3 regions of the Paenibacillus sp. JNU01 genome follow, and region 2 is predicted to be linked to each of the others. Evidence: riboswitches for the same ligand, from Rfam matches in the RefSeq annotation. Region 2 holds a riboswitch; each other region holds the start of a gene.
What was found. Region 2 has a riboswitch for S-adenosylmethionine ahead of metA (homoserine O-acetyltransferase MetA). Riboswitches for the same ligand answer to the same signal wherever they lie in the genome.
Positions count from the first base shown of each region.

Region 1 (10,298 bases), 3.3 Mb from region 2:
GGGGAATTGATCGGTGGGTCTTCACCTTCCAAAGCATCGAAAGTTGGATTTGGTTCCGTCGTGGGACTATTTACGAGTACTGTGATGAAAATTATTTTGCAAATCGTCATGATTGTTCTCTTTATTATCTGGGTGGTAAGATTCGCCTAAACGTTCAGGATTAGCTTCAACGGGATGCACGTCCGGTGTGGAGGAAAGAAGGGGAATTCGTTTGTCTAAGAAAGAAACATTCATTAGGGGTACGCTCATACTGGCAGCCGCTGCGCTAATCGCGAGAGTACTCGGGTTGGTTCAACGGGTGCCGCTGGAGCATATCCTCGGAGATGTCGGTAACGCATCGTTCACCATCTCCAATACGGTATATTTAATGCTGTTAACTGTAGCAACGGCGGGCATACCGAGTACACTTAGCAAAATGGTATCGGAACGCTATGCACTCGGACGCGCGGGTGAAGCCCAACAGATCTACCGTGCAGCCCTGATCTTTGCGGCTGTCGCCGGGGTAGTCATGTCTGCTTTATTGTGGTTCGCTGCACCTTATTATGCCACGTATGTCTCCAAAGTACCGGCATCGGTCAGCGCCATTCGCGCCTTGGCTCCAGCCTTGCTGCTGTTCCCGGCCATTGCAATGATGCGTGGATATTTCCAGGGAAGAGGGAACATGACAGCGGGTGGTATTTCGCAGATTGTGGAACAGTTCGCCCGTGTAGGTACAGCTATTATCGTGGCTTATGTCATGCTGCAATGGAATTATGATGATCAAACGATTGCTGCGGGTGCCTCATTTGGTGGGGTATTAGGAAGTGTGGGTGCCTTTGGTGTCATGCTGTACTTCACCTTGAAGCTGCGTCGTAGCGACCGTGCGGCCCAATTGAATTACGAGCCTGCAAAGCAGCTACCGATGCGAGGTATCTACAGCGATATCTTCAAGCTGTCTATACCCATTGTGCTGTCCTCACTTGCAGTTCCAGCCATTAACTTCATCGATTCATCCCTTGTGGTTCCGCTGCTCAGTGGCCAGATTGGACTAGAAGAAGCGACAGGCGTTCTGGCGATCTTGGGAGCTAAGGCCCAAAGTATTGCGGGTATCCCTCCGATTCTGGCGATCGCTTTAAGTCAATCGTTGGTGCCTGTTATCTCGGCAGCATTTGCCCGCAAGGATGAAGCGCATCTGAAGAGTCAGGTTACACTTGCGATGCGTATTTCGATTCTAACAGGTATGCCGATTGTCATTGCACTTTGTGCAGCAGCGTATTCGGTCAACGGATTGCTGTTTACCAATCTGGATGGAACGCCGATTATTGCCTTGCTGACATTCGGTACTATTTTCCAGATTACGATGATGACCACCAACTCCATTTTGCTTGGGGTAGGGAAACCGCGGATTACGATGATTAGTGTGGCAGCAGGTGTTGTAGTCAAACTGATCGCAAGTCTGATTCTGGCGCCGATCTTTGGCATTTACGGCATCATTATTGCAACGGCCCTTTGTTTCCTGGTAATCACGTACCTGAATCTGCGGGTCCTTCGCAAAATCGTTGATTTCTCCATCATGGGAGATCGTTGGAAAGGTTTTATCATTACAGTGTTGCTTGCAGCAGGTGTAGGATTTGCAACGAACTGGATTGGGAATACGATCTTTGGACTGTTCCTGCCAGCGCGTGTATCCTTCTTGCTTACCTGCCTTGTGGTTGGTGTGCTTGTTGTGGTGGTGTATCTGGTTCTCATGGTTGTGCTGCGTGTATTACGCAAGGACGAGCTGGGCAGTTACCCCCGTATTCTGCAAAAAATTCTCCGTCCACTTATGCGTCTTCAACGTGGAGCCGGGCAAAGAGGTTAAGAATACACGGAGCATCATTCAAGCTCCAATATGTTGTGAACATCGGATAAATGATAAAAGTTCATGGATAAAAGCTCTGTCTGCTGTTAAGCGGACAGGGCTTTTTGTATCGCAAAGGCGAGCTGCGTGACTGCGTTGAATATTAGCCCAGCAAGCGAGAATTAGCGATACATTGGGAAATTCACATCATCCGGCTTTACCTGCTCCATATGATCTTCAGCATTAGTGTGTGATGGCTTTCGCATCATGAGCCAGTGCTGTTTTCAACATCCCATACCGATGTTCGTGACTCATCTCAAACAGCCATGGCCGGCGCGGTGCTGTTAGATAACCGAGACAATCCCGAGTCTGAAGCCAGTCTTGTCTGGTAATCGGTTCATAAGGCGTGTCGCCCCATACGGATAGCAGTTCCGGACTATATAATCGTTGCCCTTCTGGAAGCCATTCTTCATCAAGTAGCGCTTGCGCGTATAATGTATGATCACCTGCCTCTTCTTCACGATGGGTAAACAGGCCAGGCCAATATTCGGCCCGTGATCCACGATGGGGAACCGAACGTGCGAACGCCAACACTTGTGTGTGGACTTGCTCCACCCCAAATAACAGAGCATATAGGCCTTTGCCAAACATGATCCGCTCATCCAACTTGCCAAAATGTTCAATGACGCGTCCTGCGAGGCCTGCTCCCCGACCAAGAGGAAAGATAATATGATTAAGCCCCGCCAAATTATGCAGATGGAATGCAGGTTTGGAGAGTACTTCTTTTTGAAAATAAGGATGCTGCACCACACGGCTCTCGATATAGTTCTGCTCATTAATAATTAATGCCACACTAAGCAGTGAACTGCACCGTTCCAGCCAAAAGCGTTCCCAAAACGGCATCATAAACGCAGATACGTGAAAGTGTGACAAGAGATGGAAACAGCTTCGTCCAATCCGGCGACTGTTCATATACAGCTGTAGCTGGGGATATGCATCCTGGAAAATGAGTGCATTGCATCGCTCCAGCAGCCGATACATATGCTCGCGATCGCTCTGATTCTGCAGATTATGCATTAAGTCACTCTGAAGATCTGTCATATGATATCCACCGTTGCGAGAGACCATATGGGCCAGCAGAGCCCAATGCAGTTCAGGGTATTGCTCATAACATTCCAGATAGGCTGACGTGCGGGTAACATTACTTCGGTTATGCTCCTGGGTCAGTGTCTTTATCTCTTCCAGAATGATGCAATCTTCTTCACAGACGAGTGCGCTTTGAACCTGGTCCGTGCGTGCAAAAGACTTGCTGCTGGCAGGTAACAGACGCTCTACCTCAGACTGTAGGGCAGCTGCCGTATCGGTATCCCACTCGATGTCACGCAATGGATGACGAAGCTGTGCTGAGGCTTGCCATGCAGCCTGTTTGCCACGCCAGATTTCCCGGGCAGCACCCGGAATGGAACGGACCATCTGCAAGAGGGATCCGTGATGCTGTTCGCTGGAAGAATCGGTTCTGGTGGAAGTCATGATGTGACATCCTTTCATGATGTTCTGGGTTTAAATTCACAGACCATGTGGTTTATTCTAAGTATGCACTGATTATTTGACTTCCACTCGCCAATTTGCTTCACTTAGGATAAGACAAGGTACAGAAAGGGAGATGAACCGAATGGAACAGATTACTTCCAAACCGGCTTTTGATGTAGCTATCCAATCCCCACGTTTGACAATTGCCGTATTCAAGGCAGACTGGTGTGGTGACTGCAAATACATCGATCCGTTTATGCCTGAGGTTGAAGAGAAATATGCACGTGAACTGACATTGATTGAGGTCGACGTGGATCAGGTTGGGACGGTTAGTGAAGAGCAGAATATTCTTGGCATTCCGAGCTTTGTGGCGTATACAGATGGGCGCGAACTCGTACGGTACGTGAACAAGCTGCGCAAGTCGAGAGAAGAGATTGAGCAGTTCCTGGATCGCGCAGTTGAAGTGTACAACACGATCCATAAATAATGTTATATACGTTCAAATGATGAATATCTACACAAACACTCCGATGACAGAATAACCTTTTGATCGCTGTTATTGTGTAAATGTTTCATTGAACTTATATAAAAGTATGACAGGTTCATGCTGTAAAAGGGTATACTAGATGAAACGCCATTTCTCTTGAAATAGGGAAATGGCGTTTGTGTGTTCGACATGTTTCTATGTTAGAAATTTGATGTACATATCCCCAGTGACCTATGGGTCATTATTTCATCAGACGTTAACATTTTGTCACAAAGCGCGGACGTCAATGAACATTTTATCCGGTATAATGAATTTAGTTGTGAAATAAGTGTCAAAGTATCGAAACAAGCGAAGGATATTCTTCGCCATCTTAAACCAACAGCGGGTGAGAAAAAATTGAAACACTTAACTTTATTTAAATGGTTAACCGTATTAACCTGTCTTGTCATGTTTCTGGCCACTTTTGGTGGAGGCATCGTAACCAAAACGGAATCGGGCCTTGGCTGCGGAACGGAATGGCCTTTATGTAACGGGAAACTCGTTCCGGCACATACTGTGGCTTCACTTATTGAATATTCCCATCGCGCTGTAAGCGCACTGGCTGGATTGTTGTCCATTGCCTCGTTTGTTGCTTTTCTGCTGTTTGGCAAGTCACGTCGTGACCTGCAATTGTTCTCTTTCTTAACCCTGGTATTTGTTATCGTGCAGGGGATCATGGGGGCTTTTGCCGTTGTCTTTTCCCAATCTTCAGCAGTCATGGCACTGCATTTCGGCTTTGCACTGATTGCTTTTGCCAGTTCCCTGATGATGGCGCTGGGCATAAGGCAGGAGGCAAAAGATGGCGGATTGGAGCGCCTGAATAAATACCCTCGGGTGAGCAAAAAATTCAGGAATCTGGTCTGGTTCTCCACCATTTACACATATCTCGTGGTATACACGGGTGCATTTGTGAGCCACACGAATTCTGCTGGCGGATGTTCCGGATTTCCGCTCTGTAACGGGCAGATTATCCCTGAGCTTTCAGGAGGGGTAGCGGTTGCTTTTGCTCACCGTGCAGCAGCAGCGTCGCTCGTTATTGTTATTGCAATTCTGGGTCATTTCGCTTACCGTAATCATCCGGACAACAAGGAAATGCGTACCCTTGGCGTGGTATCCGTTGTTCTCATCCTGATGCAAGTCGTGATTGGTATTTTCATGATGGTGACAATGAACCGTCCGGAAGTATACATGTTCGTAGCTCTCGCTCATATGCTGGATATCGCCATATTGTTCGGAGTTTTAACGTATATGAGTTTCCTGGTGTACAAGCTGCATCGACCGGTTAATCGGTTCTAGATACAGATACAGTTCTCTTGAAGGTACTCGGCCTAATATGAAAGTCCACCATCCAGTGATGTACATCATTGGACAGGTGGACTTTGTTTGATGTGAGGGGGATCAGGGCAACCTATGGCAAGCAGCAATTACACGGAATGGATGAAGTGTTACGGTGATGAAATGTTGATTCGGAAAAGAGGAGGTTAAATATGCTGCGAACGTTGTTGGGGGAAAAACCGCGTATAAACGAAGGTAAATTGAAGGAAGCGATGGACTCCATGGCGCATACACTTGAGCTCTTTCAGCGGCAAATGCATGTGGATCATGATCCCACGCATGACTATCGGAAACTGTATGTGTGGACTCAGGGACTCATCTCCTCACTGGATGAACTGGAGCAAAGCAGCTTCGCTGCAGCTCATTTTCGCAAAAAGGTCGTTGCAGGCTCAACGGACGACATGACACCGACTGAAAAAGCCGAGTATGCCCGATATGTGTATTTCTACAAAGATGGCTTCATCCGCTGCTTTGCCATTTTGGATAAAGTCGGGACCGTATTGAATGAAATATTCCAGCTGAATACTTCAAATACAAAAGCGCATTTTTCTTATTTTACGGTGTTAAGGCAGTTCGATTTTGCGAGGGAACATCATGATCTTGCATTGAAATTAATTCAGATCAAGGACTCATATCGGGAGCCGATGAGCAAGCTGCGCAAACGACGTAATATGGAAATTCACTACATGAACTCGGAAATGCACGATGACTTGTGGCAGTTACACCAGACCTTGCAAGGTAAGGTGAAGCTGGAGGATCTGAATCAGCATGTGCAGGAAATGCGTCAGGGCGTGGATATGGTCTGTGAAACGTTAACAGCCTCTTATCGTTATATCAATAAAATATGGCAAAGAAATAATTCCCTTTGACAAATCGGAATACTTGGAATATACTGAGTTTCAATTAGAGTGTTGCAATGACAGAGAATGAACAGATCATCTCAAAATTTACATTCACATTATAAAGTATGAACTACATGAACTTATAAAATCCTACAATAACATATTTCTTATCGAGAGCGGCGGAGGGACAGGCCCGATGAAGCCCGGCAACCGATTTGTAATGACATGATACATGTATCATTCGTTATAGATGTTAGGTGCTAATTCCTACAAAATGGTGCAAGGCACGATTTTGGCAGATGAGAAGGTACATTCTTTCACGTGAAGAGCCCTCTTTGTTTCTGCAAAGGGCTCTTTTTTGTATTTTAAGGGGAGTTTTCCTTTAGATCGGGTAAAGATACATGTAGGTGGTTGGAAAGGGGCAAGTGCGATTGATTGAATTAAAAGGTTTAACCAAAACGTACGGCAAAGGAAAAAAGTCTACAACAGCGTTATCCGAGCTGAATTTGAACATCCAAAAGGGTGAAATCTACGGCGTTATTGGCCATTCCGGAGCGGGTAAAAGTACACTGATTCGCTGTATTAATTTGCTAGAGCGGCCTACGGAGGGTGAAGTATGGGTTGACGGGATCAATCTGACTGAACTGAGCAAAACCGAATTGCAGCAACAGAGACGCAAGATCGGGATGATTTTCCAACACTTCAATCTGTTATCCTCTGCAACGGTATATGATAATGTGGCTTTTCCACTAAAGCTTGTGAATACACCCAAGGATGCCGTTGATCGCAAAGTGAAGGAAATGCTCAATCTCGTTGGTCTGGAGAACCATAGCAACAAATATCCAGCTCAATTATCAGGTGGACAGAAACAACGTGTGGGGATTGCGAGAGCACTTGCGAGTGATCCGAATGTACTTCTCTGTGATGAGGCTACTTCAGCGCTTGATCCGCAGACGACAAATTCAATTCTGAAGTTATTGCTCGACATTAACGAAAAGTACAACCTTACCATTGTGCTGATTACACATGAGATGCATGTCATTCAGAACATCTGTGATAAGGTGGCTGTCATTCATCAAGGTGGCATTGTGGAACAGGGACCTGTAACCGAGGTGTTCCTGAAGCCGCAACATGCGATTACGCGGGACTTCATGATGCGTGACCATGAAGCTGGACTGGCTCTGGAAGAGACCGCTCTGGCGAATGCAGGCATTGAATTGCAGGCAGGTGTTGCTTCGAAACTTGTGAAGATATCCTTTCTGGGGAACAAAACATATGAAGCGATTTTGTCCAGAACGGTTCGTAAGACGGGTGTGGATTTTGCCATCCTGCAAGGAACGATCTCTACGATCAAACAGGTTCCTTATGGACAACTGACCGTTCGGTTCGAAGGTGATTCCAATGCGATTGATCGAACGATATCCGAATTGACCGCTGAGGGACTTGATGTGGAGGTGCTTCGTTAGATGGATTTTTCAACAGTTCGTTGGGAAGAGGTTGGTAAAGCTTCCATAGAGACACTGCAGATTTTGGGTGTATCAGGCCTGTTCACCGTTATCTTGGGTTTACCGCTCGGAGTTCTGCTGTTCATGACAGCCCGATCTGCTTCAATGAAGTCACGGACAGTCTACACTATACTATCCCTGATTGTTAATATTTTGCGCTCGGTCCCATTTATCATATTGATTGTTGCTCTTATTCCATTCACTCGTATACTCGTCGGTACAGCTACGGGGGTTCTTGGCGTCATACCTCCTTTGGTTATTTCAGCAGCGCCTTACTTTGCTCGATTGGTGGAGACAACGTTGCGAGAAGTTGACCGTGGTGTAATTGAAGCGGCGCAGTCAATGGGGGCATCCACCGGACAGATTGTAAGACGGGTATTGCTGCCTGAGGCGTTACCTGGTCTGGTTGCTGGGATAACCATTACCATCGTTACGCTTGTCTCCTATACGGCGATGGCGGGCATGGTTGGTGGTGGTGGTCTGGGAACACTGGCTATTAACTACGGATATTTCCGTTATCAAAATGAAATCATGATCATATCCGTAGTGTCGATGATTATTCTCGTGCAAATTCTCCAGATGGCTGGAGATCGCTTAGTTACATTTTTCACCAGGAAATAACACATAGATAACATGTTGGCTGTGCAGTCATTCAAACGCCACATGAAAAAATGATTAGAGAAGGGGTTTTACACATGAAAAAATGGTCATTCGCTCTACTTAGTCTTATGCTGATTGCGGTTCTCGCAGCTTGCGGAAACAACAAGGATGCCGATAGCGGCGCAGACAATTCAGCAGGTGCACCACGCACGGTTGAATTGAAAGTGGGAGCTTCACCTACACCACACGCAGAGATTCTGGAAAGCATCAAACCTGAACTGGAAGCACAAGGCATTCGTCTGCAAGTCGTTACGTTCAATGACTATGTACAACCCAACCAGCAGCTTGCTGATAAAAAATTGGATGCAAACTTCTTCCAGCACCAGCCTTACTTGGACACAGAGAATAAAGAACGTGGATTCAACCTCGTTGCTGTAACACCTGTTCATGTTGAACCTTTTGGCGGATATTCCAAAAAGATTAAATCTTTGGATGAATTAGCTGATGGCGCAAAAGTAGCCATTCCAAATGACCCATCCAATGGTGGACGTGCACTGTTGTTGCTCGCGAAGGAAGGCATTATTACGCTGAAAGACAATACAAATATCACATCTACGATTCAGGATATCACAGCCAATCCGAAGAACCTGGATATCATCGAGCTGGATGCAGCCATGATGCCTCGCCAATTGGATGAAGCGGATCTGGTATTCATCAACGCCAACTATGCGCTTGAAGCGAACCTGAATCCGGCAAATGATGCATTGCTGATCGAAGATCTGCAAGGTAACCCATATGCAAATATCCTCGTTGCCCGTGAAGACAACAAGGATTCAGATGCAATTCAGAAATTAGCTGCTGCACTGCACTCCGAAGAAGTAAAAACATTCATCAAAGAGCGTTATAAAGGTGCAGTTGAACCAGCAACTGAATAATTTAACGATATGTATGAGTTGACGTGAGCTGATAAGAAGAGGATGTCCCATAAGTCATGAATATGACGGAAGGACATCCTCTTTTTGCTTATTAGCGCTTGTAGCGAGGTGCAATTTTTGAACAGCCACTCCTCAAGTCTGTGCTGAAGCATGGATCAACATAAGTCACAACATAGGTCAAAGTTTCTCTGATGTATCAGCATTGGAGTGATGTCCAGATTGGCGGTAGTAGGATAATTCATTCTGATCAGCATGCTGCTGTTCATCTGCTTCTTGCAGGTACGTCCGCTCGGAGGGAGAGAGTTTTTCTTCATCTCCGTGTGAACTTTTGATTTTGTATCTGATCCAGCCGATTAGTCCAAGAACGACAACCAAGATTAAGGCCCATCCTTTTTTGAGCAAAAGAAAAGCGCTAAATTTTTGGGACGCCGTATACCCGATTCCGCCCATCAGAAGGCTGTTGAGCCCTATGGTCGAAGTTTTGTCAGTCGATGCATTATATTCCTCGTAGGTATGTCCTGCATTGATGTGAAGTTGATTAAGGACGGTTTCCTCGAATGCCTGGCTGCTCTGTTGAAAGTTGGCCGTATCGATAACCAGAATGGCTGTGATGTACCCTTCGCGTGTCAGGAGTTTTACATTGTAATTCACCATGGCTTGCTGATCAGCATTCTTGAAACCTAGGGAGTAGACCAACTGATGTTTGGTCTTATCGTATGCCGGTTCGATTTCCCAACCTGTTATGTACGTTCTGTATTCGGGATCGAGCTCTCTGTTCTCTTCTTCTGTGCCTCGGATATAACTGCTTAACAGTTCTTCGCCATTCAAATTTTGATCATCATCATGAATATGACCTGTCTTCACGTATTCAAATACAACATACCACGAGCCGTATTCACTATTGCTGGTTAGGCTTCCGATTTCATTCCCGTTAGGCTTTCCACCGCTGTTAAGTATTGAGCGTTGGGTATTGGCCTTATCCAGAAAGGAATGACTTTCAGGGACTTTCAGTGTGGCTTTGCCATCGAGCGTTACAGATGCAGGGCCAATAATCCAATCATACTCATCGGGTGATTGATACGTCTCACTTTCTGCTGATACCTGTAAGACACTAGAGACTGTGAATACACTCACCATTAAAAGTGTAAGAAATGATATCCATCGTTTGTTCTTCATATTCAAGTAGAGGTCCTTTCGGGTTATATC
Region 1 is NZ_CP169723.1:2,736,083-2,746,380, reverse strand. Features, by position in the region: gene NLBNIHML_RS11905 (DUF456 domain-containing protein) at 1-150, shown strand, start outside; gene NLBNIHML_RS11900 (putative polysaccharide biosynthesis protein) at 212-1,840, shown strand; gene NLBNIHML_RS11895 (DUF2515 family protein) at 2,063-3,349, opposite strand; gene NLBNIHML_RS11890 (thioredoxin family protein) at 3,492-3,836, shown strand; gene NLBNIHML_RS11885 (COX15/CtaA family protein) at 4,233-5,171, shown strand; gene NLBNIHML_RS11880 (Cthe_2314 family HEPN domain-containing protein) at 5,363-6,079, shown strand; SAM riboswitch class I at 6,217-6,358, shown strand; gene NLBNIHML_RS11875 (methionine ABC transporter ATP-binding protein) at 6,484-7,518, shown strand; gene NLBNIHML_RS11870 (methionine ABC transporter permease) at 7,519-8,178, shown strand; gene NLBNIHML_RS11865 (MetQ/NlpA family ABC transporter substrate-binding protein) at 8,253-9,092, shown strand; gene NLBNIHML_RS11860 (DUF2167 domain-containing protein) at 9,270-10,268, opposite strand.
Region 1: another riboswitch for S-adenosylmethionine. It lies ahead of NLBNIHML_RS11875 (methionine ABC transporter ATP-binding protein); the one in region 2 lies ahead of metA (homoserine O-acetyltransferase MetA).

Region 2 (10,298 bases):
CTAATCTTTATGGTTTAATGTGTTGATGTTTACCCATTTCATGTTAAATATTTCATGAATTCAAATCTCAAAAGCTTTTAAGGATATAAAAGCTGTAAGACTTTGACCCAAAAAATATAGCGAATGAGTGTTTTTGAACACATTCGCAAAAAATCAGTAAAATTACATGGCGATGGTATCGATTTGGAGCGACTTTTGGATTTGCGAAGCAAACCAAGGGAAGCGAGAAGTCGAAACCGGAGCCACACGAAACCGGAGCATTTGGAGGTAAATAAATGAGCAACTTAAAAGTATATCAATATGCCAAATGCGGCACATGCCGCAAAGCTGTAAAGTGGCTTGAAGCGCAAGGACATGAGCTGGAGCTAATCCCCATTTTTGACACACCACCATCAGAATCTGAACTAACAGAATTGATCCAGAAAAGCGGGCTCGAGGTGAAAAAGTTCTTTAATACGAGCGGGGAAGTGTACAAAGAACAACAATTGAAGGACAAGCTGCCAGGCATGTCCGCTGATGAACAGATTCGTTTGTTGGCTTCCAATGGTCGGTTGATCAAACGTCCGATTGTTACGGATGGAGAAAAGGTGACAGTTGGTTTCAAGGAAGAAACGTTCGAGCAGGAATGGAATAACGCATAAGCGTGCTGAATACCAGCCTTGAATTGTTCAAGATTCAGGGCTTTTTTGGCTGAACGATGGTTGGCGGAACTATGCTATAATGATAGAATTAGTTTCGTATTTTATATGCTAGATCAGGATAGGAGAGAACAAATTCAAGTGAATCAACGTAATGAACCTACTTTGTTGCTGGTGGACGGTATGGCGGTGTTGTTCCGTGCTTTTTATGCGACATCTGCAAGCGGATATATCAGACGTACAAAGGCAGGATTGCCTACCAACGCAGTCTACGGATTTATCCGTTATTTCTGGGATGCGGTTCAGACTTTTGGGCCAAGTCATGTCGTATGTTGTTGGGATATGGGCGGTAAGACGTTCCGCGGTGAAGAATATGCAGCCTACAAAGGCAACCGGTCTGAAGCTCCGGATGACCTGATTCCCCAGTTCGCCCTGATTCGTGAAGTCATGGATAGCCTGGGTATTCCGAATATAGGTGCACAAGGATTCGAAGCTGACGATTGCATCGGGACGCTTGCTAAGTATTATACCGAAGAGACAGATATGAATGTTATGGTACTGACGGGTGACCACGACATGTTGCAACTGATTAATGATCGCACGAGTATCATTATTATGAAAAAAGGCCATGGCAACTACATGGTGTACAATCCTGAAACGCTCATGGCAGAGAAACAACTGACACCTCGCCAAGTCATTGACATGAAGGGTCTGATGGGAGATGCCAGTGACAACTATCCCGGAGTACGGGGAATTGGTGAGAAAACAGCGTTGAAGCTTGTACAGGAATATGGCTCCATTGAAGGGATTTTGAGCAACATGGATAAACTGACCCCTTCGGTGCGTAACAAGATTGAGAATGATCTGGACATGCTTCATCTGTCCCGCAAACTGGCAGAGATTCATTGTGCTGTTCCGGTTGCCTGTGCGCTGGATATCTGTGAATTGCGTCTTGATCCGGATATGGTGATGGACAAGTTTGAACAACTTGAGATGAAGAGCCTCGGCTCTTGGATGGGAGTGGCAATAGGGTGAGCAACATGAAGAACGTACGATCAGGCAAAAAGTGGTGGACAGGGGCTATGGCCCTCGTCCTGGCCTTGCCAATAATTCTTTCGGGAGCAGTAAGTGCGCCACAGACAGTGGATGCCAAAGCAGCAATTAGCACCAAAGTACAGAAAGTAAAAGCAGCAGGACGTAATTTTACCGTACAGACCGTTTCGATTCCGAAGGGAACACCGGTTACCGTTGGACTCGCGAAGAAGCAAGTTGGCCAGACGGCTACATTGCCATCGATTGTGAAAGCCTATGGTGCACAAGCAGCCATTAACGGAGCATTTTTCGAAGCATATAACGGAGCGCCAGATCCATACGGCATGTTAATAGCAAATGGTAAGGTCATACATATTGGAAGATACGGAACATCCATCGGATTTAAGGAAGATGGCTCGGCGATCATGGATTCACTTCAGGTGAGTTTGACAGGTAAAGTAACAGATACAAAAGGCAAATCACGCAGTTGGTATGCGACATTTATTAATCGAACACCCTCTGCGAATGCAAGCATTACGATGCTGTATACACCTGAACGAGGTGCGACAGTCGGGTTCAAAGGTGGTACTGCAGTAGTCATGGAGAAAGGCATCGTGACCAAAAAAGTCCCTAACACCAATGTAGCCATTCCTAAGAATGGCTCTGTGCTGGTCTTCACAGGCAACCAAAAGTCCTCTTCAGATCGTTTCACCGTTGGCTCAACCGTAGAAATGAATTACAAATATACGAACGCAGCAGGTAAAGAGATTCCTTGGCAAGATGTGGTGACCGCTGTGGGAGCAGGTCCGCGTCTGGTGAAAGACGGCAAGGTAGCTGTAAATCCGACGAGTGAAGGTTTCAAGGATGCCAAGATTCTTAATGCTTCCGGAGCCAGAAGTGGTATCGCAATCATGGCGGACGGTTCTGTTATGCTGGCTACCGTTTCCGGAGCAACAATCAAGGAGTGGGCAGCGGTGATGCAAAAGCTTGGGGCGAAGCAGGCCATGAATCTGGATGGTGGCGCATCTTCAGGCATGTACGCCGGGGGCAAAATGCTGACCTCACCAGGTCGACTTTTGAGTAATACACTCGTGTTTGGTGGCTCTGTTCGTTAAAAGAAAGTGATTATGGGAGGGATGACGCAAATGACACTCACATCTGATCGAAAGCCAGAGGAGGGTAGTACAGCTGTTCTGGCCATCAATGTAGGACTGCCGCAACCGCTCTCTGGGCAGAAGCGTGAAGTGCTGAGCGGCATTGTGAAACACCCTGTATCCGACGCGGTTTTCCTGTCATTCACTGGAATGACAGGGGATGCGCAGGCGGATCTGGTGCATCATGGAGGCCCTGACAAGGCCGTTTGTGTATACGATTACAGTCGTTATCCGGAGCTGGAACAGTTGATGGATCGCAAGCTGGACTGGGGAGCTTGTGGAGAAAATCTGACGGTTGAAGGCTGTGCCGAAGAAGTCGTTCGGATTGGTGATGTCTACGAGTTGGGCGAAGCCACAGTGCAGGTCAGTCAGCCCAGACAACCTTGCTTCAAGCTGGGCGCACGGTATGATTTTAAGGAACTGCCTGTATATTTTCAGGAGAGTGGATATACCGGCTTTTACTTTCGTGTCCTGCAAGAAGGTGAGGTAAGGCCTTCATCGACATTTCGACGGATCAGCACCGATCCTGCATCAATGACCGTTCTTGAAGCCAATCGAATTATGCATCAGGGGAAAGAAAATGTCGAAGGTATCCAGGCGCTGCTGGCCATTTCTGCGCTGTCAGACAGCTGGAGGCAGACGTTAATGAAACGATTGTCCAAGCTGGAGAACAAGTAGCAGGATAACTATAGTGTCATCAAGTAAAGCACGAAAAATGATTTCCTTTTTAAACTAACTTGGGAGTGTGACTAACATGACGATCTTAGGCGCAATTGAAGCAGGCGGAACCAAATTTGTATGTGGTATTGGCACAGAAAACGGAGAAGTTCTGGAACGCGTAAGTTTTCCAACAACAACACCGGAAGAGACAATGGCTCAAGTGATTTCGTTTTTTGAAGGCAAAGGCATTGAAGCTCTGGGCGTAGGTTCATTTGGTCCGATTGATCCGATTGAAGGAAGCCCGACGTATGGCTATATCACAACAACACCGAAGCCACATTGGGGACAATATAACGTGATTGGCAAGCTCAAGGAGCATTTTGATGTACCGATGACATTTGATACGGATGTGAATGGTGCGGCACTTGGAGAAGCAACCTGGGGCGCTGCACAAGGTCTTGAGAGCTGTCTGTATATCACGGTGGGTACAGGTATTGGTGCAGGTGCTGTAGTTGGCGGTAAAATGGTCCATGGATTGTCACATCCAGAGATGGGACATATCATTGTACGCAGACATCCCGAGGATACATATGAAGGTTTCTGTCCGTATCATGGCGACTGCCTCGAAGGCCTTGCAGCAGGCCCAGCCATTAACAAACGTTGGGAGCAACCGGCTTATGAACTGCCTGCAGATCATAAAGCATGGGAGATTGAAGCACATTATCTGGCACATGCACTGATGAATTATGTTCTCATTCTCTCTCCACAGAAGATTGTTATGGGTGGCGGAGTAATGAAGCAGGAGCACCTGTTACCGATGGTTCGTAGCAAACTGCAGGAGTTGCTGGCTGGATATGTTCAGCATCCCGCACTTCAATCCGAGATTGACCAGTATGTTGTTTCACCGGGACTTGGTGACAATGCGGGACTATGTGGTTCGCTGGCGCTTGCCAAACTGGCATTAAATAAGTAGATCAATAAGAGATTGACGAATTTTACCATTGTGGTATGATATGGACAACAGCATAGTACGGTTAATGAGGAAGCACCTCTCTTGCATGGATTTTGCAGGAGAGGTGTTTTTTTGTGCTGCCTTTAGGTAGTGTAGCTAACCCGTTTAGGCTGAAATGTTAAAGGGAGGGAACGGAGATGGAAGTCATTTTCATGAACAGATTGTCCAGAATGTCAGATCAAAATGCAGAGTATGCACAGCTATGGATTGGGGAAGAGGAAGATGGTTGGCAGCTGGGATGGAGTCGCTACGAGGAAGGAGAACGTGAGGACAGCATCTGGTATGAAGGGACTTCTTGGGAGGAACTGCTTCATATTTATCGTCATCAGCTCGCCATACAGATGAGTGAGGGATACCGACCGCAGTTACAGGGGTTATTTCATGAGAATGATGATTTGAAGTTGCGCAGTTATGGTGGGCAGCGACTCCATTGTTACAGTGAGTTATACGGCAATGAGCAGTTATATACGGATTTGTGCGCCTGGCGTAGAAAGAGAGCCGTGTCTGACAGGAAGGCACCGTATTTTATTGCAACGAATCGTCTGCTGCGTTTGATCAGTGCCTTTGTGCCGCAATCGATGGATGAACTGATGCAATTGCCGGGCGTAGGGGAGAGCAAAGCGACCGACTATGGTGCTGAATGGATGGAGATTACGAACGGGTTGGAGCGTTCAACGACATTCCCGCTTGAATGGGTGTACACGGCGCTGAAGGAAGAAGAGTATGAGAACTGGTTATACAAGCAGAGAGAGCAGAAGTACAAACAGGAACTTGATAAGTTCACCACGCGCAAGCAGGTGCTTGAAGGCATGAAGGAAGGGCATACGTTAGAAGAAATCGTTAATCGATCCGGATTATCCCGACGCGAGTTGATTGAGCTGTTAGAGGCACTGGATCTCGAAGGTTATGACACCGATTGCCTTCTTGATGTGGAGCTTGCTGTGATGCCAGAGAACGAACAAGAGGCTGTATGGAGTGCATATGAGGAGCTGGGAGATACGTTCCTGAAGCCAGTATTACATAAGGTGTATGGAGCGGAGAAGCCCGACGGAGGAAGTCTGGAGCAGGTCTATGAAAAACTGCGCATGATTCGCATCCGCTTCCGTCGGCATGCAGAGACAGAGCGGAATGTAAGTTAGTTGCAGGGTATAGAAAAAGACGACGCGTTCCTCCAAGAGGAGCGCATCGTCTTTGTTATTTCGTACGAGTTCATACCCAGTCTTTTTTGCGGAAAATGAAGAACATGCTCAGGCCCAGTGTAACCATCAGGCCAATCACAACAAAATAGCTGTATTTCCAGTTAAGCTCGGGCATATTCGTAAAGTTCATACCGTATATACCGGTAATAACCGTCAGCGGCATGAAGACCGTGGTAATGGCGGTAAACACACGCATGATCTCATTCGCCCGGTTCGCTATACTGGATTGGTAGGCTTCTCGCAAGTTGCCCATCAGGTCGCGATAAGTCTCAAAGGTTTCCGATATTTTTACGGCATTTTCATAGATGTCACTGAAATACTTTTGCAGTTGATCATCGATGAGACGCAGGTCTTTTTTGTTCAGTGTGTTAATGACCTCTTTCTGAGGTCCAAGGACTTTTTTCAGCCACAGAATCTCACTGCGCAGCCCGATGATTTCATTCAGATGTGACTTTTTGGTATGCATCAGAATGTCTTCCTCAAGCTTCTCAATCCGTGCTTCAATTCGGTCACCTACGGTGAAATAATTATCAACAATCAAGTCAACCAGCAAATAGAGCAGACGATCCGGTGTACTGATTTCCTGTTCCCACAGGATTGGTTTCAGTGTGCGCAATTCGCTGACCTTTTGCTTCGTAACACTAATAATAAAATGTCTGCCGAGGAACAAGTTGACTGCACGCAGAAAAATCTCTTCATCATCGAAACGTATGCTATTGATCACAATAAAATAATGGTTCTCATAAATTTCAATCTTCGGACGTTGTTCTTCGTCACTAAGACAGTCTTCCACAGCCAGATCATGCATCAAGAACAGCGGTTGAAGTACCGCCAAATCGTCTACATCTGCATCAATCCAGTAAAATCCTTCCGCTGGTGGAGTCAGCGCCTGCTGAATATCGTCCACCGGAATAAACACACCGTTGTTTACCAACCGGATTTTCATCGTTAATCTACTCCTTCTGCACCCGCCAACTCGGCGGATATTATCATTATGGGCGCAAAAAGAACAAATCAGCCGGTCGGCAGCGGAGCCTGGAGATCAGGGCTGCGTTCACTATATAATCAAACGGAAGTCACGTCCCGCTGCCGGCATGCTGATGTCAATTCTCTATGCAGTTTGTCGGAATTCGGCTGCCAGTCAGGCCTCGGGTCGCCATCCATTTAATATGTCACCTCTCACATAAGGGTTTATAACACCTTGTTTAGTATACCGCTGGTACAAGGTGCTTTCAAGCGCAAAAATGTGTCTATTTCGCGCCCTGAGGCAGTGTATGACAACGGATGAAGAACGGTTCCGATCTGGACAGCAGACATAGAACTGCACCTTGACGTAAAGGCATTAATGTAATAAAGTAGACGGTGAACCATATTAAATTACAATCTAATACAGCGAAATCTTATCAAGAGTAGGTGGAGGGACTGGCCCGATGAAACCCGGCAACCGGCGGTATACCGCACGGTGCTAATTCTTGCAGCGACCTAGTGTCAAGTGGCACTGTTGTAACTGAGAGATGAGAGAGGCGCATATCTATTTACATATGACCTTTCTCGAAATCCGAGGAAGGTCTTTGTCATATGCCCCGACTTCTCAGCAGTGATTTTCGCTAAGGAACTTGAGGTTGTTTGTAACGTTGGATGAAAGAGCAATTCAATGTTTTTACAAGCTCAAGGCAGTCTGTCACTGTATTGATGTGAAGACATCAAGCCAGTGGCGGCTGCATCTATCTATGCACAAGGAGGAGTTAGACTTACCATGCCAATCAAAATTCCGGATACTTTACCAGCAAAAGAAGTACTTGAAGGAGAGAATATCTTCGTCATGGATGAAACTTCTGCATACCAGCAGGATATTCGTCCACTCCGTATCGCTATATTAAACCTGATGCCGACAAAGGAAACGACCGAAACACAATTGCTTCGTCTGGTCGGAAACACGCCTATTCAGGTGGATGTTGTTCTCGTACACCCCAAATCCCATACGTCGAAGAATACGTCTCAGGAGTATTTGGATCTGTTCTATAAAACCTTCGACGAGATTGAACACCGACGTTTCGATGGCATGATTATTACGGGTGCCCCGGTGGAACAGATGGATTTCGAAGACGTGAACTATTGGAATGAGATCCAGGAGATCTTCGAATGGACCAAAACCAATGTGACTTCAACCCTCCACATATGTTGGGCTTCCCAAGCAGGTTTATACCATCATTTTGATGTGCCGAAAGTACCACTTGATGAAAAGTGCTTTGGCGTTTTCCCACATACGATCAATAAACCACATGTTCCATTGTTGCGTGGATTTGATGAAGTATTCAACGTTCCACATTCCCGTCATACGGAAGTGAGACGCGAAGATATTGAAAAGAATGAAAATTTAGAGATTTTGGCTGAATCCGAGGAAGCGGGTATCTTCCTGGTTGCGACCAAAGACGGCAAACAAATTTTTGCCACAGGTCATGCCGAGTACGACCCGTTCTCATTAAAGTGGGAGTATGACCGGGATGTAGCCAAAGGATTGGATATTGCACTACCTAGACATTATTATCCGAATGACGACCCTTCCCGTATACCACCGGCTACTTGGCGAGCTCATGCCAACTTATTATTCTCTAACTGGCTCAATTACTATGTGTATCAAGAAACACCTTACGATATTGGCCCGCAAATCTAATCGAGATTACAGGAGGATGCAGCAATGGAAGACAACAACAAGTTGAAAATCGAAAGCCGCTTAGCACAAATAGGGTCCATCAATGAACCGGTAACAGGCGCCATTAACTTTCCGATCTATCAATCCACTGCGTTTCGCCACCCGAAGCTAGGACAAAGCACGGGGTTTGATTATATTCGTACGACGAATCCAACCCGTAAGGTATTGGAAGAAGCAGCCGCAGCGCTGGAGTCCGGTGATGCGGGGTTTGCCTGTAGCTCGGGTATGGCTGCCCTGCAAACGATCTTTGCCATGTTTGGTCAAGGGGATCATCTGATTGTATCGTTGGATCTATACGGTGGAACCTATCGTCTGCTTGAACGCATTCTGTCTCGTTTTGGCGTAACTGCCAGTTATGTAGATACGAATGACCTGGCAGCACTGGAGAAGGTTCGTCAGCCAAATACCAAAGCGGTATTTATTGAGACACCAACCAATCCATTGATGATGATCACCGATGTGGAAGCCGTTGCTTCCTGGGCGAAAAGTTACAACCTGTTGACCATTGTTGACAACACGTTGTTGACTCCATTTTTCCAACGTCCGATTGAACTGGGTGCCGATATCATCATTCATAGCGCTACCAAATATCTGGGCGGACACAATGATGTGCTGGCCGGACTAATTATAACCAAGGGTGAGGCATTATCTGCAGAGATGGCGTTCCTGCATAATTCCATTGGAGCGGTATTGTCTCCAAGTGACTCCTACCAGTTGATGAAAGGCATGAAAACGCTGGCTCTTCGCATGGAGCGTCATGAGTACAATGCGCTTACCATTGCCAAATATTTGCTTGAGCATCCAGCAGTGGGTGAAGTGTATCATCCAGGCCTGTCGGATCATCCAGGGTATGAGATACAAAATAAACAATCCACAGGTAACACAGGTATTTTCTCTTTTAAAGTGAAGGATGCACGTTACGTTGAACCATTGCTGCGTCATATCAAACTGATTGCTTTTGCCGAAAGTCTCGGTGGAGTGGAATCACTCATGACCTACCCAGCGGTACAAACGCATGCGGATATTCCGCTTGAAATTCGTGATGCTGTAGGTGTCGATGACCGACTGCTCCGGTTCTCTGTAGGCATTGAACATGCGGATGATCTGATTGCAGATCTTGGCAATGCTCTGACAGCTGCACAACAGGAAGTTGAAGGAGGCGTGCACTCATGAGTGAGTCCAACAACAAGCCCAATTCTGAATTGAAATTTGATACCAAATTGCTTCATTTTGGTGATGAAATTGACAAAACAACTGGAGCCTCCAGTGTGCCAATCTATCAAGCCTCAACCTTCCATCATTTTGATATCTTCAATCCGCCTCAACATGATTACAGTCGTTCGGGTAATCCGACACGTCAGGCTCTGGAAGATTACATCACACTGCTGGAGGGCGGAGCGCGAGGATTCGCCTATTCATCGGGGATGGCTGCGATCTCCAGCGTGTTCATGATGTTCTCCGCAGGGGATCACATGATTGTAACGGAAGATGTATATGGAGGCACATATCGGTTGCTTACTTCCATATTAAGCCGTATGCAGATTGAGACGACTTTTGTGGACATGACCAATATAGATGAAGTAAAAGCGGCGCTCAAGCCGAACACCAAGGCAGTTTATATGGAAACACCGTCCAACCCTACTCTGCGTATTACGGATATCGCTGCCGTAACTGACTGGTCGAAGGAACATGACCTGATCACGATTCTGGATAACACCTTTATGACACCGTACTATCAGCGTCCAATTGAGCTTGGTGTGGATATCGTCGTACATAGTGCTACCAAGTTCCTAGGGGGGCATAGTGATGTGCTGGCAGGCTTAGCAGTTGCTCGCACGGAATCACTTGGCGTACAACTGAAACAGTTGCAAAATGGACTTGGAACTGTAC
Region 2 is NZ_CP169723.1:6,000,602-6,010,899, forward strand. Features, by position in the region: gene NLBNIHML_RS26395 (arsenate reductase family protein) at 276-641, shown strand; gene NLBNIHML_RS26400 (5'-3' exonuclease) at 780-1,673, shown strand; gene NLBNIHML_RS26405 (phosphodiester glycosidase family protein) at 1,679-2,785, shown strand; gene NLBNIHML_RS26410 (MOSC domain-containing protein) at 2,816-3,502, shown strand; gene NLBNIHML_RS26415 (ROK family protein) at 3,579-4,457, shown strand; gene NLBNIHML_RS26420 (HRDC domain-containing protein) at 4,634-5,635, shown strand; gene corA (magnesium/cobalt transporter CorA) at 5,706-6,641, opposite strand; SAM riboswitch class I at 7,093-7,216, shown strand; gene metA (homoserine O-acetyltransferase MetA) at 7,452-8,369, shown strand; gene NLBNIHML_RS26435 (PLP-dependent transferase) at 8,394-9,581, shown strand; gene NLBNIHML_RS26440 (trans-sulfuration enzyme family protein) at 9,578-10,298, shown strand, end outside.

Region 3 (10,298 bases), 3.0 Mb from region 2:
AATAACATCTCAGTCGTAGTGAATGAGCTGAAAACGATGTCACATGAGCTGAATGGGCAGGCAGATGTAGGCATTGAACGGAGCCAGGAATTAATGTCCAGTATTTCCTATATCTCAGAGGTGTCGGCCACTAACCGTGCGACACTGACTCATCTTCAGGAACAAGCGGGATCGATTCAGGGCGTGGTGCGAACCATACGCGAGATTTCATCACAGACACAGTTGCTTGCATTAAATGCCGCCATTGAGGCTGCACATGCTGGGGAATACGGACGAGGATTCGATATTGTGGCGAAGGAAGTCAAGAAACTATCCGCAATGGTAGAGAGTTCGATCAATGAGATCCGTGATAGTGTGACTGGAATAACCAAGGAAATTGGTAATATTACAGGTGGCACCAAAAAAGTAGAGGAATACGTCGAGCGGAGCCAGCAGCAGATTGAAATTGCTTTGAATGACTTCATGGCAATCGCTGCATCGGCTCACTTGTTAGATGCCAAGGCAGAGCATGTAACCAGAATCGTATAAGAATATAATATTATTTATTGTTAGCGGTTCCTCACAGAGGAACCGTTTTTTGTCTTTGGGTAGATTACTACCCACACAATGAGATTACGGGTTTGTCCTTAACGCATTTTAGGTTAGAGGGTCCGCAAAAAAACGGGAATTATTGTGATCAAACGGGGACACAATACTTGGGAATACCTGCAGCTTCGCATGCAGAGAAATGTTGGGGTGGGAACATGTGGTCAACAATTCTATCCTACGTGCCAGAAGGGCCCATATGGATTCAGGCATTCCTGGTTTTCATTATTCCAATTGGCATTACCATGACTACGCGCTGGATCAATGCCGCCATTAAGCGCGGAAGCTTCTCTCGTTCTAAGAAACCCTCGATATCCTCGAAGGATATCTCTCCAGCAGCCAAAGGACAGGGTCAAGGAACCGAGACAGGCCATTATGCCAATATTAAGTTAACGGAGAAGTATAGTACCAATCTGATTAGCGTGAAAGAAAGCTTCGGACAAAATGCAGATGTGCATATTCGGGAATTTACGATTAGGGGAACGAATACACGGGCTGCAGTCATCTACACCGAAGGTCTGGTAGATCAGGACTTGGTAGATGATCACTTGATTTCCCCGTTAATGTTAGAGGGCGTTCCTCTACTTAAGCAGGAGGGGTTTCTTCATCCAGACAACGCACATTTGTTGTCGGCATACCTGAAGGATCAATTACTTCCTGTCAGCCTGGTTGAGGAGACTTCGTCTCTCCAAGAGCTCTCAATTGGTGTGCTTTTTGGAAAAAATGCACTGTTGGTTGATGGGTTGCCAGGTGCTTTATTAATTGGTGGCCACAAGATCAAAAGTCGAGGTGTGAATGAACCGCTGTCAGAGGGATTGATTCGTGGACCCCGGATTGGTTTTACAGAGCAATTAAGCGATAACACAGGCATTTTACGTCGTTACGGAAGTGATCAGAGTCTCTTTATTCAAAAGTTTGAAGTGGGTTCACGGATCAAAAAAGAATTGGCGATAGCCTATATTCAGGATATTGCCGATCCCAATCTCGTTACTGAAGTCTGTAAGCGAATCGAAGAGATGGATATGGATTCGATGCTGGAATCAGGTTATGTGGAGCAACTCATCGAAGACAGTACCCTGAGTCCTTTTCAACAGGTACTAAATACGGAGAGGCCTGACCGGGTAATGGGTGCTTTGCTGGAAGGTCGGGTAGCTATTTTGCTGGATGGAACGCCATTTGTACTTGTTGTACCTGTGACCTTTAGCATGCTGCTTCAATCTCCCGAAGATTATTATGAACGTTGGATTCCAGGAACCTTTTTACGTATGCTGCGTTTTGTAGCTGCGATGCTGGCATTGCTCGCTCCTGCACTCTATATTTCGTTTATTTCGTTCCACCCTGGTCTTATCCCGACCAAGCTGGTTCTGACGATTATTGAAACGCGGACAGGGGTACCGTTTCCTTCGATCATTGAAGTACTGATCATGGAAATTTCCATTGAAATTCTGAGAGAGGCAGGGATACGGCTGCCTAAACCGATTGCGCCAGCGATGGGTATCGTGGGAGGTCTGATTATTGGACAAGCAGCAGTACAAGCAGGAATCATAAGCCAATTCCTGGTTATTGTCGTTGCGGTTACGGCGATCTCTTCCTTTACCATTCCAGTCTATAGTGCAGGGCTAACTCTGCGAATTCTGAGATTTGCCGCAATGTTTAGTGCCGCAGTTCTTGGTTTGTATGGCGTGGTTATGTTCTTCCTGCTTGTGTGCACGCATCTGGCACGGCTCTCAAGCTTTGGCGTACCTTACGTAGCTCCGGCCGTCCCTTATCACATCAATGAATGGAAGGATTTCGTTATTCGTGCTCCGTTGAACATGATGAGAATGCGTCCCAAAATGACAAATCCGCTCGATGAGGATCGTAAAAAGTAATCAAATTTTCCATCTACAGAAGCTCTGGAGGTGAACTAAAGTGAATGGCTCCCCACAAAAGATAACCACGACACAGGCCGTTATAATTATTGTGAATTACATGCTTGGTGCCGGGATCCTGACGTTACCTCGAACGACCAGTAAGGCTGTCGGAACACCGGATGTCTGGATATCCATTATTCTGTCGGGACTGATTATTGCAGGTGTCGGCATTATTCTGGTTACCTTGTGTCGCAGATTTCCGGGGAAAACGGTATTCCAGTTCACCCGTGAAATTACGGGGAGCTGGATTGCTTACATATTGGGATTTGCCATGATTATGTATTTTATGGTGATTGCCGCATTCGAAATTAGAGTCATGGCTGAAGTAACAGGGATGTATCTGCTTGAACGTACGCCCACATGGGCGATTGTTATGGTCTTCATGTGGATCGGTATATATATGATCTCAGGCGGACTTGGTGTCATAATACGGGTGTTCGAGATTATTCTACCGATTACAATCATTATATTTGTCATTGAAATTCTGCTGAGTAATCAGCTATTTGAGATTGGAAATCTTAGACCAGTGCTCGGCGAAGGTCTTATGCCTGTTTTCAAAGGACTTAAGCCTTCTCTATTATCATATACGGGGTATGAGGTGATGCTAATCATGACTGCTTATATGAAAAATCCGAAGAAAAGCAATAAGGCGATGAGCTGGGGCATACTTATATCCACCATTATATATTTGATTACGGTTGTCATGGTTGTAGGTAGCCTGTCCCTGGATGGAATCAAAACTCGAACCTGGCCAACGCTGGATTTGGTGAGAAGCTTCGAGATACAGGGATTAATATTCGAACGATTTGAATCCTTATTGCTGGTCATCTGGATTATGCAGATTTTTTCGACTACCGCGATCACACATTACTGTGCTTCGGTGGGTATTCGTGATTTGTTCCGTTCCAAAAAAATGAAGGGGATTATGTATGGTCTGCTTCCATTCATTTATGTGACAGCCATGATGCCCAAAACGGTGGATGATACTTTTGCACTTGGAGATATGCTGGGTAATGCATCTGTGTTTTTATTTGGCATTCTTCCTATGGTGTTACTGTTGATAAGTCTGATTCGCAAAAAAGGAGGCAAACATGCATGATGCCATTCCGTATGCTCTTACGTTTAGCTTCTGCCTTTTGTATTCTGTTGACGCTGTCCGGATGCTGGAGCAGTCGGGAAATAGAGGATTTAAGTCTCTATGTTGGTCTTGGAATCGATGTCGGCAAAGAGACGGAATTCGAGAAAGACATCGCTGCTCAAGGAGGCTCATATCCTAAGAAGAACTATGTAACTGCCACGGTGCAGATCGCTCCGGGCTTCTCCAACAGTCAATCGAGCCAGCAATCCGGTTCTCCTTCTTCCGGCAAAACATCCTATGCCAATGAACAGCTCAGTGGAGATTCCATGTTGCAAATCTTCCGTCAGTTTGCGTTAAGGCGGGATCGACCACTTATTGGACATCATCTGAAAGTTATCGTCGTTTCCAAGGATATTGCCAAAAAATATGGTTTGGACCAATTGCTTGATTTTGTACTACGGGATAATGATATTCGACCGAACTGCCTGGTGCTGATCAGTCATCATTCTGCATTAGATGTGTTGACTTCACAGGACCCGTCTCGGATTCCGGCATTTTATCTCACAGGAATTACGAACAATTCGTACTTGTCCAACAAAATATTGGATCCTGTATTATTGTCTAAGTTAGATGCACAGATGCAGTCCGGTTCCAGCTTTCTGCTGCAAAATGTGTTGAATTCCCATGGAGAGGACAAGTTCTCTGGAGGTAGCATTTTTGATGGAAAAACAACGAAATTCATTGGAGAACTTAGTCAAACAGATCTTGAGGGTTTGTCATGGCTCAATTCCAAAAAAAAAGGAGGTGTCTTAAAAACACATAACAAGCAAGGATTCACCGTGGTATATGAAATCAAGAAGAAAAAGGTGAAAATTATTCCCAAGGTGGTCGGCAATGATATTTCATTCCATGTGAAGACTGAATCCGAAGGCTGGCTGATGGAGGATTGGCGCGCTCCCGAGGAAGAGGAAAAAGGTGAATATCTAAGAGAATTGGAAAAGGATTTTGCTGAGCTGGCCGAACAACAGATTCGTCAGGTGTTGTACAAACTTCAGCATACTTATAAAGTCGATGTAGCGGATTTTCGGGACAGCTTGCGTATTAAACATCCAAAGACATGGAAGAAAGTCAAAGGTGATTGGGATAAAATTTTCAGTACCGTGCCGATCACGTATGAGGTAAAGACCACCATTACCAATCCAGGGTCTTCCACAGAATAGCGAGATGTGCCATTTATGATATAAATATTGACACATTCATAATCAATCGCTATATTTATAAAAAATCATTTTCTTATCCAGAGAGGTGGAGGGACTGGCCCTTAGAAACCTCAGCAACAGATCTGAAGGATACTGTGCTAATTCCAGCGGGTGAACAGCCTGATAGATAGGAGCGTTTGTTTTTATTTGTCAGTAACGGCGCACTCTTTAGGAAGAGTGGGTCTTTTTTGTTTTTTCTGGATGAAGAAGTAGGGAGCAGCAGGTATGGAGAACAACAACGACAAAGGGCATTTTCAGCGGAAGATGCAGGCACGGCATGTGGTCATGCTCTCTCTGGGTGGCGTCATTGGAACGGGATTATTCCTGAGCTCGGGTTATACGATTCAGCAGGCGGGACCACTGGGAACTATTCTTTCCTACTTGATTGGAGCGATCGTAGTATATCTGGTGATGCTCTGTCTTGGTGAACTGTCTGTTCATATGCCAGAGACGGGAGCATTTCATAGTTATGCGGCAAGATATATTGGACCAGCAACAGGCTACACGGTGGCTTGGTTGTACTGGTTAACCTGGACTGTTGCGCTTGGCTCTGAATTCACAGCCGCCGGTCTGCTTATGCAGCGTTGGTTCCCATCGGTAAATGTATGGATATGGAGCGCACTTTTTGCACTGATGATCTTTTTGTTCAATGCTTTAACGGTAAAACTTTTTGCGGAATCCGAGTTCTGGTTCTCATCTGTCAAAGTAGTTACCATCGTAATCTTCATTATTATCGGTGGCGCAGCCATGTTTGGGTTCATCCCCATGGGGGATGCTGAACCGGCTCCATTCCTTTCCAATATTACAGCATCCGGGTGGTTCCCTCATGGGGCTACAGCGATATTGATGACTATGCTTGCTGTAAATTTTGCATTCTCAGGCACTGAGTTAATCGGTATTGCCGCCGGGGAGACGGAGAATCCGGAAAAGACGATTCCCAAAGCTATTCATACCACACTGTGGCGTTTGGTTATTTTCTTCATCGGAACGATTGTTATCTTGTCGGCCTTGCTGCCCATGTCGGACGCCAGTGTATTGGAAAGTCCTTTTGTAGCGGTAATGGAGCGGGTGGGTGTACCCTACGCTGCAGACATTATGAACTTTGTTATTCTGACGGCAATTCTCTCTGCTGCCAATTCGGGCCTCTATGCATCTTCACGGATGCTCTGGTCTCTGGCTGACAAAAGAACGATCTCTCCGTGGTTTGCCAAATTGACCAAGCGCGGGGTACCGCTGAATGCACTTCTGATCAGTATGGTGGGTGGTGCACTGGCTTTGCTGTCCAGCATCATTGCGCCAGGTACGGTGTATATTACGCTGGTCTCCATATCAGGTCTGGCTGTCGTTGCCGTATGGATGAGCATCAGCGCTTCCCAGTACATGTTCCGCAGACAGTATATCCGGGAAGGACATGCGATCAAAGATCTGGTCTACCGCACACCACTGTATCCGGTGGTACCGATTGTTTCATTTATATTATGCCTGGCTTCATGTATAGGTATTGCTTTCGACCCGACACAGCGAATTGCGCTGTATTGTGGGATTCCATTTATCGCAGTATGTTACGCAGCTTATTATCTGACAGAACGTGTGAATAAGAAAAGAGGACAAGTACATGACACAAACCCAACCGACTAACCCGATAGAACAGATCCTGAGTGAACATCCGGTCATGATTCTGGATGGAGCGCTGGCGACGGAACTCGAACAGCATGGATGTGATCTGGATGATCCATTATGGTCTGCTCGTGTGTTGCTTGAGAATCCGGATGTTATTGTTCAGGTCCATACGGATTATTTTCGAGCAGGAGCCGACTGTGCGATTACATCCAGTTATCAGGCGACAGTGGATGGCTTCCGCAAGAGAGGCATCGGCGAGCAAGCAGCGTTGGACCTGATTCGCAAGACGGTGGAACTGGCTGCACAGGCGAGAGATGACGTATGGGCAGAAGTGCAAACCTCTGATATCTCGGTGACAGGATTCTTGGCTCGGCCACGACCGTTGGTTGCTGCATCCGTTGGACCCTACGGCGCTTATCTAGCTGATGGATCGGAGTACATCGGTCACTACGGTGTATCAGATGAAACGCTGGCTGCATTCCATCGTCCGCGGATGGCCGCGTTGCTTGAAGCGGGTGCTGATATTCTGGCTTTTGAGACCATACCATCCTTGCAGGAAGCACAGGTGCTGGTTGATTTGCTGAAGGAGTTTCCTCATGCCTATGCCTGGCTATCCTTTTCATTAAAAGATGGGACAAGCATCAGCGAAGGTACGCCGCTTAAGACATGTGCACAGACGTTTGGCTCCGAGCCGCAGATCACTGCGATTGGCCTGAACTGTGCTCCTATGGAAGTGGTGACGGAAGCCGTGAGTATTTTGAGCCGTGCCAGCGATAAACCTGTTATTGTGTATCCGAACTCGGGGGAAGTATACGATGCAGCAACGAAGACGTGGAGTGGACAGGGTACATGTGGCAGTATGAGTGATGCTTCGGAACAGTGGGTTGCTGCGGGCGCACGGATTATTGGCGGCTGCTGCCGAACTACGCCACATCAGATTGGTGAACTTGCGAAGAAGTGGCGGAGCTGAAGTATATTTAGCCGATCCAGATCTGCGTGGAAAAGCCCTTTCTTATCTTATAAAGGATAGGAAAGGGCTTCTTTTGCATGAGCATACCTTCTTGCTACACTTTATTCCACGACAAGAATACGCGGCGATGCCTGACGAATCACCTTGGACGATACCCAGGATCCTAGAGCTGCGGCAACAATACTCAGACAAGCAAAGAGTATAATGCCTCCCCAGTTCAGAATGAGAGGAATCTGTACGATACCGTATCCGGATAGGACTTTTTCAAGTAACAGGGGGAGAAGGTATACGCCTACAATGACTCCAAGCATTGAACCAATCAGAGCTAATGCAACTACTCCGGCAGCAATGGAGAACCGGATTTTTCCAGATGTCATTCCAATCGACTTATATATGCCATATGTCTTGCTCTCTTTGCGAATGCTGATCCGGCAGGTGCTGAAAATAATAATGAATGTAACCAAAATGAACAGCAGACCAATTAGAGCCATGGGGTACACCAGAATGCTTGCAGCTTCTGCATAAACAGAATCCAGCAGCGTTTTTTGCGTGACGATGGAAGCAGAGTCTTTGAAACGCTCATTCAATTGGTTAGCAATGACATCCGCCTGTGAAGGATCGTTGACATTGATAAACGCGACATCTACATCTCTGTAATTCGGATTTACGCTTCGAACCGCTTGAGCTGTGATTCTTCCGGATACCGACAAGTCGGAGATGGCCTGATAGATGCCCGAAATCATAAACGTTCGCTTTTCTCCTTCAATGTAGAGATCCATGAGATCTCCTATATCCTTGTTAAACATCTTGGCAACACTAACTCCGATTGAAATTTCATTTTCGAGTGTCGGATTGTCTCCTCTCAACGTCTCAAAACCAAGATCCTGATAGCTTCCATCCAATACTCTTAGATAAAGACTGGTAGACTGGCTGGCCACATCGGTTGGATCATCTGGAAGGATAACTCCGGTGATGTTCCCTTGCCAGCCCACATTTTTGATGCGAGGGTCTTCTTCCAATACGTTCTGCAGCTCTGCTCTCGGAAACGTAGTTTTGTTTACAACGACTGCGGCAATGTTAGCATTGTCATAACCCCATTTGGCCGCCGTCTGATAGATTCCGGTAATGCTGGTCAGTACAACATACCCGAGAACAAGTACGGAAGCAGCCATCGTGGTTAGCAACAACATCAGAACCGAGCTTTTGCTGTTTTTGATCAGATTGCGTATACCGATGACAAAAGAGACGGGCAATTGTCCAAACAAGGCCTGGTTTGCGAGCGGTGAATTCATTCGTTGCGCCATGCGTACATTGTCGCTCTCCGACATACCGTACCGAATGGCCTGTACAGGCTCAATCATGCGAGCTTTTCTGGCGTATAACACGACGAATGAAATAATCAAGACGAGTAACAGCAGCCCTACAACAATAGCAACTCCAATGCCCTCAATTGGAAGATCACCCTGGCCAGTCCGGAGGGACGATACGGAGATGTTGATGATGAATTTGGAGACGATTACGCTAAGTACCAGCCCGGGAAGAACGGCGATGATGGACAGCAGGGCATATTGAATGACGTAAGTACCAATGGTGCCCCGGGAAGTGAGTCCCAGCGATTTAAGGATACCTATCGTTTTGTAGTTGGCCAGAATCGCATCGGATATGGTGAAGCCAATCGTAATGAGGGCAATAATCATCATGACGGCCCCTAAAAATATCATAATGAACCCGACGATCTGATTGATGATCAGATAAAAGGAGGAGATACTTTCAAATTCCATTTTGGTTTCCATAAATGGACCACCCGTCTCGCTTGTATAACGATCCCAGTAGCTGGAGTTCGTACTGTAATCATCAAAATGGATGCCCATCATGTGAATATCTTTTCCCGCAACCGTACTAAAATCATTTTGGTAATCCGTACTGTTCATCCAAATTCTTGCCGTATTGGTGAACGGTGCTCCATAAGGAACATCCACAACAATAGCTGAAACTGCGAGGTCAAGTGTGATCGATCCGGTTTTGAATTGAATGGTATCACCGACAGCAATGTTATAGGCATTCGCCATGGAAGTTGGGATCCATACGCTTCCTTGTTCAGGAGCCGAATGCTGTGTACCACTTGCAAATACAAGTTCATCTACACTCCATGGCGGAGGCGGGGTATTCATCATGTACAGATACAGGTTAGGGATGTCAGTGCCGCCAAAAGTGATGCCCGACAAGATGCGGTAAGTTAGCAAAGGTGAGACTTGAACACCGTTCTGGGCAGCCCACCAGTCATGTACAGTTTGGGGATCGTCCAGCCCTTTGTCGAACGTCAAGATCTGATGGGAACCGTTGGTTCGACTATGCATCTCGTTGAACTGGTTACCCGTATTGGCCAGGATAATGACTGATGTGGACACGAGTAGGGTAGACAGAAAAATAAGCAGGGTGATGAACAAGTTTTGAATTTTATTTCTGCTCAGATACGACAAACTAAGTTTAAACATGACTGCCATAGGTTACTCCTTCCCCGTAACCAAAGCGAAGATGATCGCTTCACGATCCTGAATTTGATGTTCGTCATAGGTGTCAAACTCAAGGATTCCGCCTATCTTGCCGTCCTGAATATAGATCAGACGATCTGCCCGGCAGGCTGCCTTAATATCATGCGTAACCATAACTACGGACTGTCCTTTTCGATGAATATCCGTAAGGATATCCAGAACGGCGGTGCCGTGTTCCAGGTTCAAACTTCCGGTCGGTTCATCCGCAAAGATGATATCCGGCGAATTGATCAAAGCTCGTGCAATGGCTGCTCGTTGCTGCTGTCCTCCAGACGTCTGGGAGGGGAGGCGGTTACGCTGTCCATCAATATCCATGACATT
Region 3 is NZ_CP169723.1:3,046,877-3,057,174, reverse strand. Features, by position in the region: gene NLBNIHML_RS13295 (methyl-accepting chemotaxis protein) at 1-528, shown strand, start outside; gene NLBNIHML_RS13290 (spore germination protein) at 744-2,456, shown strand; gene NLBNIHML_RS13285 (GerAB/ArcD/ProY family transporter) at 2,497-3,597, shown strand; gene NLBNIHML_RS13280 (Ger(x)C family spore germination protein) at 3,594-4,796, shown strand; SAM riboswitch class I at 4,867-4,969, shown strand; partial or broken gene mmuP (S-methylmethionine permease) at 5,061-6,471, shown strand; gene mmuM (homocysteine S-methyltransferase) at 6,451-7,425, shown strand; gene NLBNIHML_RS13265 (ABC transporter permease) at 7,527-9,929, opposite strand; gene NLBNIHML_RS13260 (ABC transporter ATP-binding protein) at 9,933-10,298, opposite strand, start outside.
Region 3: another riboswitch for S-adenosylmethionine. It lies ahead of mmuP (S-methylmethionine permease); the one in region 2 lies ahead of metA (homoserine O-acetyltransferase MetA).